3 regions of the Streptomyces sp. NPDC053493 genome follow, and region 3 is predicted to be linked to each of the others. Evidence: riboswitches for the same ligand, from Rfam matches in the RefSeq annotation. Region 3 holds a riboswitch; each other region holds the start of a gene.
The links. A riboswitch is a leader RNA that binds a small molecule or an ion and turns the genes downstream of it on or off. The one in region 3 is predicted to bind thiamine pyrophosphate.
Positions count from the first base shown of each region.

Region 1: it holds a riboswitch for thiamine pyrophosphate, as region 3 does, so the genes downstream of both, ACIGO8_RS00430 (thiamine ABC transporter substrate binding subunit) here and thiO (glycine oxidase ThiO) in region 3, are expected to answer to the same signal.
Region 2: it holds a riboswitch for thiamine pyrophosphate, as region 3 does, so the genes downstream of both, thiC (phosphomethylpyrimidine synthase ThiC) here and thiO (glycine oxidase ThiO) in region 3, are expected to answer to the same signal.

Region 1 covers NZ_JBITXS010000001.1:102,992-106,259, reverse strand. The annotation lists gene ACIGO8_RS00440 (phosphatidate cytidylyltransferase) at 1-224, shown strand, start outside; gene rlmN (23S rRNA (adenine(2503)-C(2))-methyltransferase RlmN) at 360-1,466, shown strand; TPP riboswitch at 1,496-1,606, shown strand; gene ACIGO8_RS00430 (thiamine ABC transporter substrate binding subunit) at 1,704-2,798, shown strand; gene ACIGO8_RS00425 (ABC transporter permease) at 2,891-3,268, shown strand, end outside.
Region 2 covers NZ_JBITXS010000004.1:156,851-160,118, reverse strand. The annotation lists gene ACIGO8_RS14045 (YibE/F family protein) at 1-1,264, opposite strand, end outside; TPP riboswitch at 1,337-1,452, shown strand; gene thiC (phosphomethylpyrimidine synthase ThiC) at 1,447-3,240, shown strand.
Region 3 covers NZ_JBITXS010000017.1:67,082-70,349, forward strand. The annotation lists gene ACIGO8_RS31790 (thiazole synthase) at 1-647, opposite strand, end outside; gene thiS (sulfur carrier protein ThiS) at 653-865, opposite strand; gene thiO (glycine oxidase ThiO) at 862-2,022, opposite strand; TPP riboswitch at 2,020-2,132, opposite strand; gene ACIGO8_RS31805 (NAD(P)/FAD-dependent oxidoreductase) at 2,378-3,268, shown strand, end outside.

The DNA of each region.
Region 1 (3,268 bases), on a different contig from region 3:
TCGACGGCGGCGCGTGGTGGCAGGGCCTGCTCCTCGGCCTGGCGGTCGCGGCGAGCGCGACCCTGGGTGACCTGGGCGAGTCGATGATCAAGCGGGATCTGGGCATCAAGGACATGGGCACCCTGCTCCCGGGCCACGGCGGCATCATGGACCGTCTGGACTCGCTGCTGCCGACGGCGCCGGTGGTGTGGCTGCTGCTGGTCCTGTTCGTGGGCAGCGGCTGAGCGGCGCCTTCGGCGTACGACGCCTGCCAGAAGGGCCCCTGCCCGGCACCCGAGGTGCCGGGCAGGGGCCCTTCTCGTGGGCCGTCCCACGGGACGGAGCCGGTCGCGGATTCCGTCTGCGACACTGGTAGGACCATGCCCAAGCCCGGAGAACTCACTTTCGTCGCCCCGCGCGGAGCCAAGCAGCCCCCGCGGCACCTCGCCGACCTCACGCCCGCAGAGCGCAAGGAGGCGGTCGCCGCGATCGGCGAGAAGCCGTTTCGCGCCAAGCAGCTGTCCACGCACTACTTCGCGCGGTACGCGCACGACCCGGCGGAGTGGACCGACATTCCCGCCGGTGCGCGCGAGAAGCTGGCGGGGGAGCTGCTGCCCGATCTGATGTCGGTGGTGCGGCACGTCTCGTGCGACGACGACACCACCCGTAAGACGCTGTGGCGGCTGCACGACGGCACGCTCGTGGAGTCGGTGCTCATGCGCTACCCGGACCGGGTGACGATGTGCATCTCCTCGCAGGCCGGCTGCGGCATGAACTGTCCGTTCTGCGCGACCGGGCAGGCCGGTCTGGACCGGAACCTGTCGACGGCCGAGATCGTGCACCAGATCGTCGACGGCATGCGCGCGCTGCGCGACGGCGAGGTGCCCGGTGGGCCCGCGCGGCTGTCGAACATCGTGTTCATGGGCATGGGCGAGCCGCTCGCCAACTACAAGCGGGTGGTCGGCGCGATCCGCCGGCTGACGGATCCCGAGCCGGACGGGCTCGGCCTGTCGCAGCGCGGGATCACCGTCTCGACCGTCGGTCTGGTGCCGGCGATGCTGCGGTTCGCCGACGAGGGCTTCAAGTGCCGGCTCGCGGTCTCGCTGCACGCGCCCGACGACGAGCTGCGCGACACGCTGGTGCCGGTCAACACCCGCTGGAAGGTCCGCGAGGTCCTGGACGCGGCCTGGGAGTACGCGGAGAAGTCCGGCCGCCGGATCTCCATCGAGTACGCGCTGATCCGCGACATCAACGACCAGGCCTGGCGCGGTGACCTGCTGGGCCGGCTGCTCAAGGGCAAGCGGGTGCACGTCAACCTCATTCCGCTGAACCCGACGCCCGGCTCGAAGTGGACCGCGTCGCGTCCCGAGGACGAGAAGGCGTTCATCGAGGCGATCGCCGCCCACGGCGTGCCGGTGACCGTCCGCGACACCCGCGGTCAGGAGATCGACGGTGCCTGTGGACAGCTCGCCGCCGCCGAACGCTGACCTTGTACTCTGAGCTCGAACACATCTGCATATTCCGACAGGGGAGCGCCACAGCGCTGAGAGTGCGGTGACCGTCAGACCGCAGACCCTCTGAACCTCGCCCAGGTCATTCTGGGTAGGAAGTTCGGTCGTAACTCGAGCTGTTGCGCCCTGCCCGCGCCCGGTGTTCCCGGTCGCGGGCAGGGCCGCGTCTCTTCCTGGTCACACCCAGGAGGAAAACCAGTGAGCACCACCAAGGTGGGCACCAAGAAGGCCGCCGCCGCCGCGCTCGTCGCGGCGCTCGGCGTCACCACCCTCGCCGCGTGCGGCGGCGGGGACGGCGGCAAGGACAAGGGCGCCGGCACTCCCGCGCCCAAGACCGTCACCCTCGTCAGCCACGACTCCTTCAACGCCTCCAAGGAGGTGCTGGCGGAGTTCACGAAGAAGACCGGCTTCACGGTCAAGGTCCTCAAGAGCGGTGACGCCGGCGAGGCCGTCAACAAGGAGATCCTGACCAAGGGCTCGCCGCAGGGCGACGTCTTCTTCGGCGTCGACAACACGCTGCTGTCCCGCGCCCTCGACAACGGCATCTTCACCTCGTACGAGGCGAAGGGCCTGGACCGGATCCCGGCCGCGCTGCAGCTCGACAAGGAGCAGCACCGGGTCACGCCGATCGACTCCGGCGACATCTGCGTCAACTACGACAAGCAGTACTTCGCCGGCAGGAAGCTCACGCCGCCGCAGACCTTCGACGACCTGGCCAAGCCGGAGTACAAGGACCTCCTCGTCGTCGAGAACCCCGAGCGCTCCTCCCCGGGCCTCGGCTTCCTGCTGGGCACCGCCGCGAAGTACGGCGACGCGGGCTGGCCGGACTACTGGAAGAAGCTCAAGGCCAACGGCGTGAAGACCGTCGACAGCTGGGAGCTGGCCTACAACCAGGAGTTCTCCGGCTCGGCCGGCGGCAAGAAGGCCAAGGGCGACCGTCCGCTGGTCGTCTCCTACGCCTCCTCCCCGCCGGTCGAGGTGCTGTACGCCGACCCGCAGCCGAAGGTGGCGCCGACCGGCGTGTCCACGGGCACCTGCTTCCGGCAGACCGAGTTCGCCGGTCTGCTGAACGGGGCGAAGAACCCGGAGGGCGGCAAGGCGCTGATCGACTTCCTGATCTCCAAGAGGTTCCAGGACGACATGCCGCTGCAGATGTTCGTCAACCCCGTCACGAACGACGCGACGCTGCCCGCGCTCTTCACCCAGCACGGCGTGGTGATCGACAAGCCGGAGACCCTGGAGCCGAAGAAGATCGCCGACCACCGTGACCAGTGGATCCAGCAGTGGACCTCGCTCGTCCTGAAGTAGCCCGGAATCCCGGCGAGGGGCCCGCCGAGGGCCCCGGCCGGGAGTCCGTCCGCGCGGGCCGCGTCAGGGGAAGCGCGGCGCGGCTCGCGCTGATGGTGCTGCCCGTCGCGTTCTTCGCGGTCTTCTTCGCCTGGCCCGTCGTCTCGATCGTCGAGCGCGGGCTGAGGCCGGAGGGGCGGTGGGAGTTCGGCCGGTTCGGCGAGACGCTCGCCCGGCCGGAGATCCTGGACGTCCTGTGGTTCACGCTGTGGCAGGCGCTCGCCTCCACCGCGCTGACGCTGCTCGTCGCGCTGCCCGGCGCGTACGTCTTCGCCCGCCTCGACTTCCCCGGCAAACAGCTCCTGCGGGCGGTCGTCACGGTGCCGTTCGTGCTGCCCACCGTCATGGTCGGCACCGCGTTCCTCGCCCTGGTGGGCCGCCGGGGCCTGCTCGACGAGCTGTGGGGCGTGCGGCTCGACACCACGGTGTGG
Region 2 (3,268 bases), on a different contig from region 3:
GGTCGGCCGACACCACCAGCGCCGCGAGGCCGGTCGTGAGCGGGACCGAGGCGACCAGGCCGATCGACCCGACCAGCGTGCGGACGATCTCCTCCGCGACCAGCTCGCTGTTGGCCACCGTCCCCACGCTGCTCTGCGCGATGGAGAACAGCAGCAGCAGTGGCAACGCGGCGCCGGCGTAGGCGAGCACCAGGGTGTTCACCACCGAGGCGATGTGGTCGCGGCCGATCCGGATCGCGGCCCGGTACAGCGCCCGCGGCCCCATCGTCGGGTCGGCCTGGTGGAGTTCCCAGACCGCCGAGGTCTGCGTGACCGTCACGTCGTCGAGCACGCCGAGCGAACCGATGATGATGCCGGCGAGCAGCAGGCCGGACATGTCGAGTTCCGGGTAGAGGCCGTGGATGAGGCCGGTGTTGTCGTCGGTGTTGCCGCTGAGCGAGGCCCAGTCGATGAACACCGAGCCCAGCAGACCGATCAGCAGCAGCGAGATCAGGGTGCCGAGCACCGCGACCGAGGTGCGGGCGGACAGCCCGTGGCACATGTAGAGCGCGATCAGCATGATCGCGCTCGACCCGACGACCGCGACCAGCAGGGGATTCGAGCCCTCGAGGATCGCCGGCAGGATGAAGAGGGTCAGCACCAGGAAGCTCACGGCGAGCGCGATCAGCGCCATCACGCCGCGCATCCGGCCCACGACCACGACGGCGAGCGCGAAGATGCCGGCGAGCACCGCGATCGGCACCTTCCGGTTCACGTCGGTGACCGAGTACTGCAGGTCGCGCGGGGCGTCGGGCGCGTACGCCACCACCACGCCCTGGCCCTCGTGGAGTTGCCGCGGCGCGTCCGGCTGCACGATCTCGGTGAACGTACGGCCCTTGTTCGGGCCCGTGGTGACCTCGACGTTCGCCTTGGCGCACTGGCCCTGCTGGGAGTTGACCGCCTCGCGGCCCTCCGGTGTCGAGGTGTCGCCGGTCGGCGGGACCTGGGCGGCGTTCACGTCCTTGCAGTCGACGTGCTCGACGGAGACGACCTTGCCCTGCTCGGTCTGCCGGTCGAAGCCGACGCCGGTGCGCTGGTGGGCGGGCGTGCCGCCGGGCCACAGCACCACGAGCCCGACGACCACGGCGGTGGCGAAGGGGATCAGGACGGCGGCGATGACTCTGCGCAGATGCCGGGAGACGGGCGCGGCGGGCCCGTGGCCGTGGCTGTGGCCGTGGCCGTGCGGTTCGCCGTGCGGTTCGGGGGTCTGATGCGTGGGAGTCACGGGTCGATCATCGCAAGAACAGGTGGGGCCCCACTGTTCAGCACGCCAGGGATGACGCTAGCGTGGTGGCACCTTTGCACACGCGGGAGCTCGGAGCACCGGGCTGAGAGGGCGCTGACGATTCGCTGCGCCGACCGCCGAACCTGTTACCGGGTAATGCCGGCGTAGGGAGATTCGGTCTCATGACCATTCAGGATGCACGCACGCCTGCCTCCGGCCAGAACGGCTCGGGTGACCAGCAGGAGCGCACGCCGGGCTGGCACAAGGGATACGTCGAGGGTTCCCGCCCCGACCTCCGGGTGCCCGTCCGCCAGGTGCACCTCACCAACGGCAAGGACGTGACGCTGTACGACACGTCCGGTCCGTACACCGACCCCACCCTCGACACCGACGTCCGACGCGGCCTGCCGCCGCTGCGCGAGAACTGGATCATCGCGCGCGGCGACACCGAGGAGTACGCGGGCCGTCCCGTCCGTCCCGAGGACGACGGGATCAAGCACACCTCGCCGCGCGGCGGCGGTCTGAAGAACCTCGACGCGGTCTTCCCGGGCCGGCCGCGGCTGCCCCGCCGGGGCCGCGGCGGTCAGGCCGTGACCCAGCTCGCGTACGCCCGCCGTGGCGAGATCACGCCGGAGATGGAGTTCGTCGCGATCCGCGAGAACGTCGCTCCCGAGGTCGTCCGCGAGGAGATCGCGGCCGGCCGCGCCGTGCTCCCGGCCAACGTCAACCACCCGGAGATCGAGCCGATGATCATCGGCAAGCGTTTCCTGGTGAAGGTCAACGCCAACATCGGCAACTCCGCCGTCACCTCCTCCATCGAGGAGGAGGTGGAGAAGATGACCTGGGCGACCAAGTGGGGCGCCGACACGGTCATGGACCTGTCCACCGGCCGCAACATCCACACCACCCGCGAGTGGGTGCTGCGCAACTCCCCCGTGCCGATCGGCACCGTGCCGCTCTACCAGGCCCTGGAGAAGGTCGACGGCAAGGCCGAGGAGCTGACCTGGGAGATCTACAAGGACACGGTCGTCGAGCAGGCCGAGCAGGGCGTCGACTACATGACGGTGCATGCCGGCGTGCTGCTGCCGTACGTGCCGCTGACCGCCCGCCGCAAGACCGGCATCGTCTCGCGCGGCGGCTCGATCATGGCCGCCTGGTGCCTCGCGCACCACAAGGAGAACTTCCTCTACACGAACTTCGAGGAGCTCTGCGAGATCCTCGCGGCGTACGACGTCACGTACTCGCTCGGCGACGGCCTGCGGCCCGGCTCGATCGCGGACGCCAACGACGACGCCCAGTTCGCGGAGCTGCGCACGCTCGGCGAGCTGAACACGATCGCCAAGCGCATGAACGTCCAGACGATGATCGAGGGCCCGGGCCACGTCCCGATGCACAAGATCAAGGAGAACATCGACCTCCAGCAGGAGATCTGCGAGGAGGCGCCGTTCTACACGCTCGGCCCGCTGACCACGGACGTCGCGCCCGCGTACGACCACATCACCTCGGGCATCGGCGCGGCGATGATCGCCTGGTGGGGCACGGCGATGCTCTGCTACGTCACGCCCAAGGAGCACCTGGGCCTGCCGAACAAGGACGACGTGAAGACCGGCGTGATCACCTACAAGATCGCGGCGCACGCGGCGGACCTGGCGAAGGGGCACCCGGGCGCGCAGGAGTGGGACGACGCGCTGTCCGACGCGCGCTTCGAGTTCCGCTGGGAGGACCAGTTCAACCTGGCCCTCGACCCGGACACGGCCCGGGAGTTCCACGACGAGACGCTGCCGGCGGAGCCCGCGAAGACGGCGCACTTCTGCTCGATGTGCGGGCCGAAGTTCTGCTCGATGAAGATCTCCCAGGACATCCGCCGCGAGCACGGCGGTGACCTGAAGGCCGAGGAGATCGAGGCGGGCATGGCGGAGAAGTCGGCCGAGTTCGCGGCGGCCGGCAACCGGGTCTACCTGCCGATGGCGGAGTAGCCGGACCGCCTTCGAACCGAGGGGCCGG
Region 3 (3,268 bases):
GGTTCCTGGGCGCGGGTCACCGCCGAGGCCAGCATCACCGCCGCGCAGCCCAGCTCCATCGCCAGCGCCGCGTCCGACGCCGTCCCGGCGCCCGCGTCCAGGATCACCGGCACGCCCGCCCGCTCCACGATCAGCTGGAAGTTGTGCGGGTTGCGGATCCCGAGGCCGGAGCCGATCGGCGAGCCGAGCGGCATGATCGCGGCGCAGCCCACGTCCTCCAGCTTGCGGGCGAGGACCGGGTCGTCGTTGGTGTACGGAAGGACGACGAAACCGTCGTCCACGAGCGTCTCGGCCGCCGCGAGCAGTTCCTCGCCGTCCGGCAGCAGCGTCCGCTCGTCGGCGATGACCTCCAGCTTGATCCAGTTCGTGCCGAGCGCCTCGCGGGCCAGCCGGGCGGTCAGGACGGCCTCGCCGGCGGTGTAGCAGCCCGCCGTGTTCGGCAGGACCTGGATGCCGAGCCGCTCCAGGACGGACAGCACCGAGCCCCGCACGCCCGGGTCGAGGCGGCGCATGGCGACGGTGGTCAGCTCCGTGCCGGAGGCGACGAGGGAGCGTTCGAGCACGTCGAGGCTGGGCGCCCCGCCGGTGCCCATGATCAGGCGGGACGAGAACTCCGTACCGCCGAGCAGGAACACGTCGTCGGACATCGCGCTCAGCCTCCCTGCACCGCGGTCAGGACCTCGACCCGGTCGCCGTCGCCGAGCAGCGTCGTGGCCCACTCGCCGCGCGGGACGACGGTCTCGTTGAGGGCGGCGGCGACGCCGGCGGAGGCGGCGGTGAGGGTCGCGACGAGGGCGGCGAGCGACAGCGGGTCCTCGAAGACGCGGACCTCTCCGTTCACGGAGACGGACAACGACGCGTTCATGCGTGCTCCAGGGGTGCGGGGGAGAAGCGGCGGGCGGTGAAGGCGCGGGCCTCGTCCGGCAGCGTGCCGGTGGTGAGGGCCTGCGCCATGACGTCGCCGGTGACCGGGGTGAGCAGCACCCCGTTGCGGTAGTGGCCGGTGGCGAGCTGCAGTCCGGGCAGGGCGCTCGGGCCGAGCAGCGGCGCGTTGTCGGGAGAGCCGGGCCGCAGCCCGGCGCGGGTCTCGGTGAGCGGCAGCTCGGTGATGCCCGGCACCAGCTCGTGCGCGTCGCGCAGCAGCTCGTACACGCCGCCGGCGGTGACCGTGGTGTCCCAGCCGAGCTCCTCGCTGGTGGCGCCGACGACCAGTTCGCCGTTCTCGCGCGGCACCAGGTAGACGTGGCTGCCGCGGACGACCGCGCGCACGGTGCGGGACAGGAACGGCGCGTACGCGGGCGGCACCCGCAGCCGCAGCACCTGGCCCTTGACCGGCCGTACGGGCGGCAGCACGTCCGCCGGCACGCCGTCGAGCCGGCCGCTCAGGCTGCCCGCGGCGAGCACCACCTGCTCCGCCTCGTGCGCGGTGCCGTCGGCGAGCAGCGCGCCGCGGGCCCGGTCCCGTACGACCGTGAGCCGCTCGGCCGCCGAGCGGTGGAAGACCACTCCGGCGCGTTCGCAGGCGGTGACGAGCGCGTCGGCGAGCCGGCGCGGGTCGACCTGGTGGTCGCCGTCCACGCGCAGCCCGCCCCGCACGCCCGGCGCCAGCAGGGGCTCCAGGCGGCGGCAGTCGCGGCCGCTGAGCCATTCCGAGGCCAGCCCGCAGCGGGTCTGCAGGGCGTGGAGTTCGCGCAGATGGGCGCGGTCGTCGGCGTCGAGCGCGACGGCCAGGGTGCCGCAGGCCCGGTAGCCGACGTCGTGGCCGGTGGCCTCGGCGAGCTCGGCGACGAAGCCGGGATAGCGCCGGGCGGACTCGAGATTGAGGCCGAGGAGGGTCTCCTCGCCGTAGTGGAGTTCGGTGACGGCGGCGAGCATGCCCGCCGCCACCCGGGCGGCCCCGCCGCCCGGCTCGGGGTCGGCCACGGCGGTGCGCAGTCCGCGCTGCGCGGCCCGCCAGGCCGTGACCAGGCCGATGATGCCGCCCCCGATGACGAGAACGTCGGATGTGCGTGTACGCGACATGGGCGTCCAGCCCCTCCCTTCGCCGGCATGACCCGGATCAGGTTCGTACGGTCGGAGGCCGGCCAGCCTCCCTCTCAGCCCGGTGCGTCCGGGCTCCCGCGAGTGCTCTACGGCGGCCAGACTAGCCGCCGTCGGCGGACCGCCACAGGGGCCCTCCCTTCCTGACGACCCGTCAGCTGAATAGAGTGGGCGGGTGAGCGAGCAGAGTGAGCAGCAGCAGACGCGCCCGCCGGCGGGCGGGCGGACGCAGGAGCCGACGGGCGCACGGACGCCCGAACTGGCAGGCGGGCGCACATCTGAACCGGCACCGGAACCGGCCTCGGAACCCGTAGCGGAGCGGGCCGGGCGGCACGTCGTGATCGTCGGCGCCGGGATGGCGGGCGTCCAGACCGCCGTCGCCCTGCGCGAACAGGGCTTCACCGGCCCCGTCACCCTGATCGGCGCCGAGCCCCACCAGCCCTACGACCGGCCTCCGCTGTCCAAGGCGGTGCTGCTCGGCAAGGCCGAGGACTCCGCCTTCGACGTCGACTTCGAGGCCCTGGACGTCGCGCTCCGCCTCGGCGTCGAGGTCACCGGACTGCGCGCCGCCGACCACGAGATCGACACCGAGGCCGGCCCCGTCCCGTACGACGTCCTCGTCGTCGCCACCGGCGCCCACCCGCTCACCCTGCCCGGCAGCGAGGGCGTCGCCGGCGTCCACCTGCTCCGCACCCTCGACGACGCCGCCCGCCTGGCACCCGTCCTGCGCGACCGCCACACGATCGTGGTCGTCGGCGCCGGCTGGATCGGCGCCGAGTTCGCCACCGCCGCCCGCGAGGCCGGCTGTGCCGTCACCGTCGTCGAGGCCGCCGGCCGGCCCCTCGCCGGCGCGCTGCCCGCCGAGGTGACCGCGCCCATGGCCGCCTGGTACGCCGAGAGCGGCGCCGAACTCAGGCTCCACGCGCGCGTGGAGCACGTCGAACAGGGCCGGGTCGTGCTCACCGCGGACAGCGGCGACGCCGACGGCACCGGCGCGCCCCGCGAACTGCCCGCTGACGCCGTCGTCGTCGGCATCGGCGCCCGGCCCGCCACCGGCTGGCTCGAAGGCTCCGGCGCCGCCCTCGACCCGAGCGGCGCGCTCACCGCCGACGACCGGCTGCGCACCTCGCTGCCCGACGTCTACGCCGTCGGCGACTGCGCCTCCTTCCCCTCCGCCCGCTACGGCGAACGGCTCCTCGTCCACCACTGGGACAACGCCCTCCAGGGC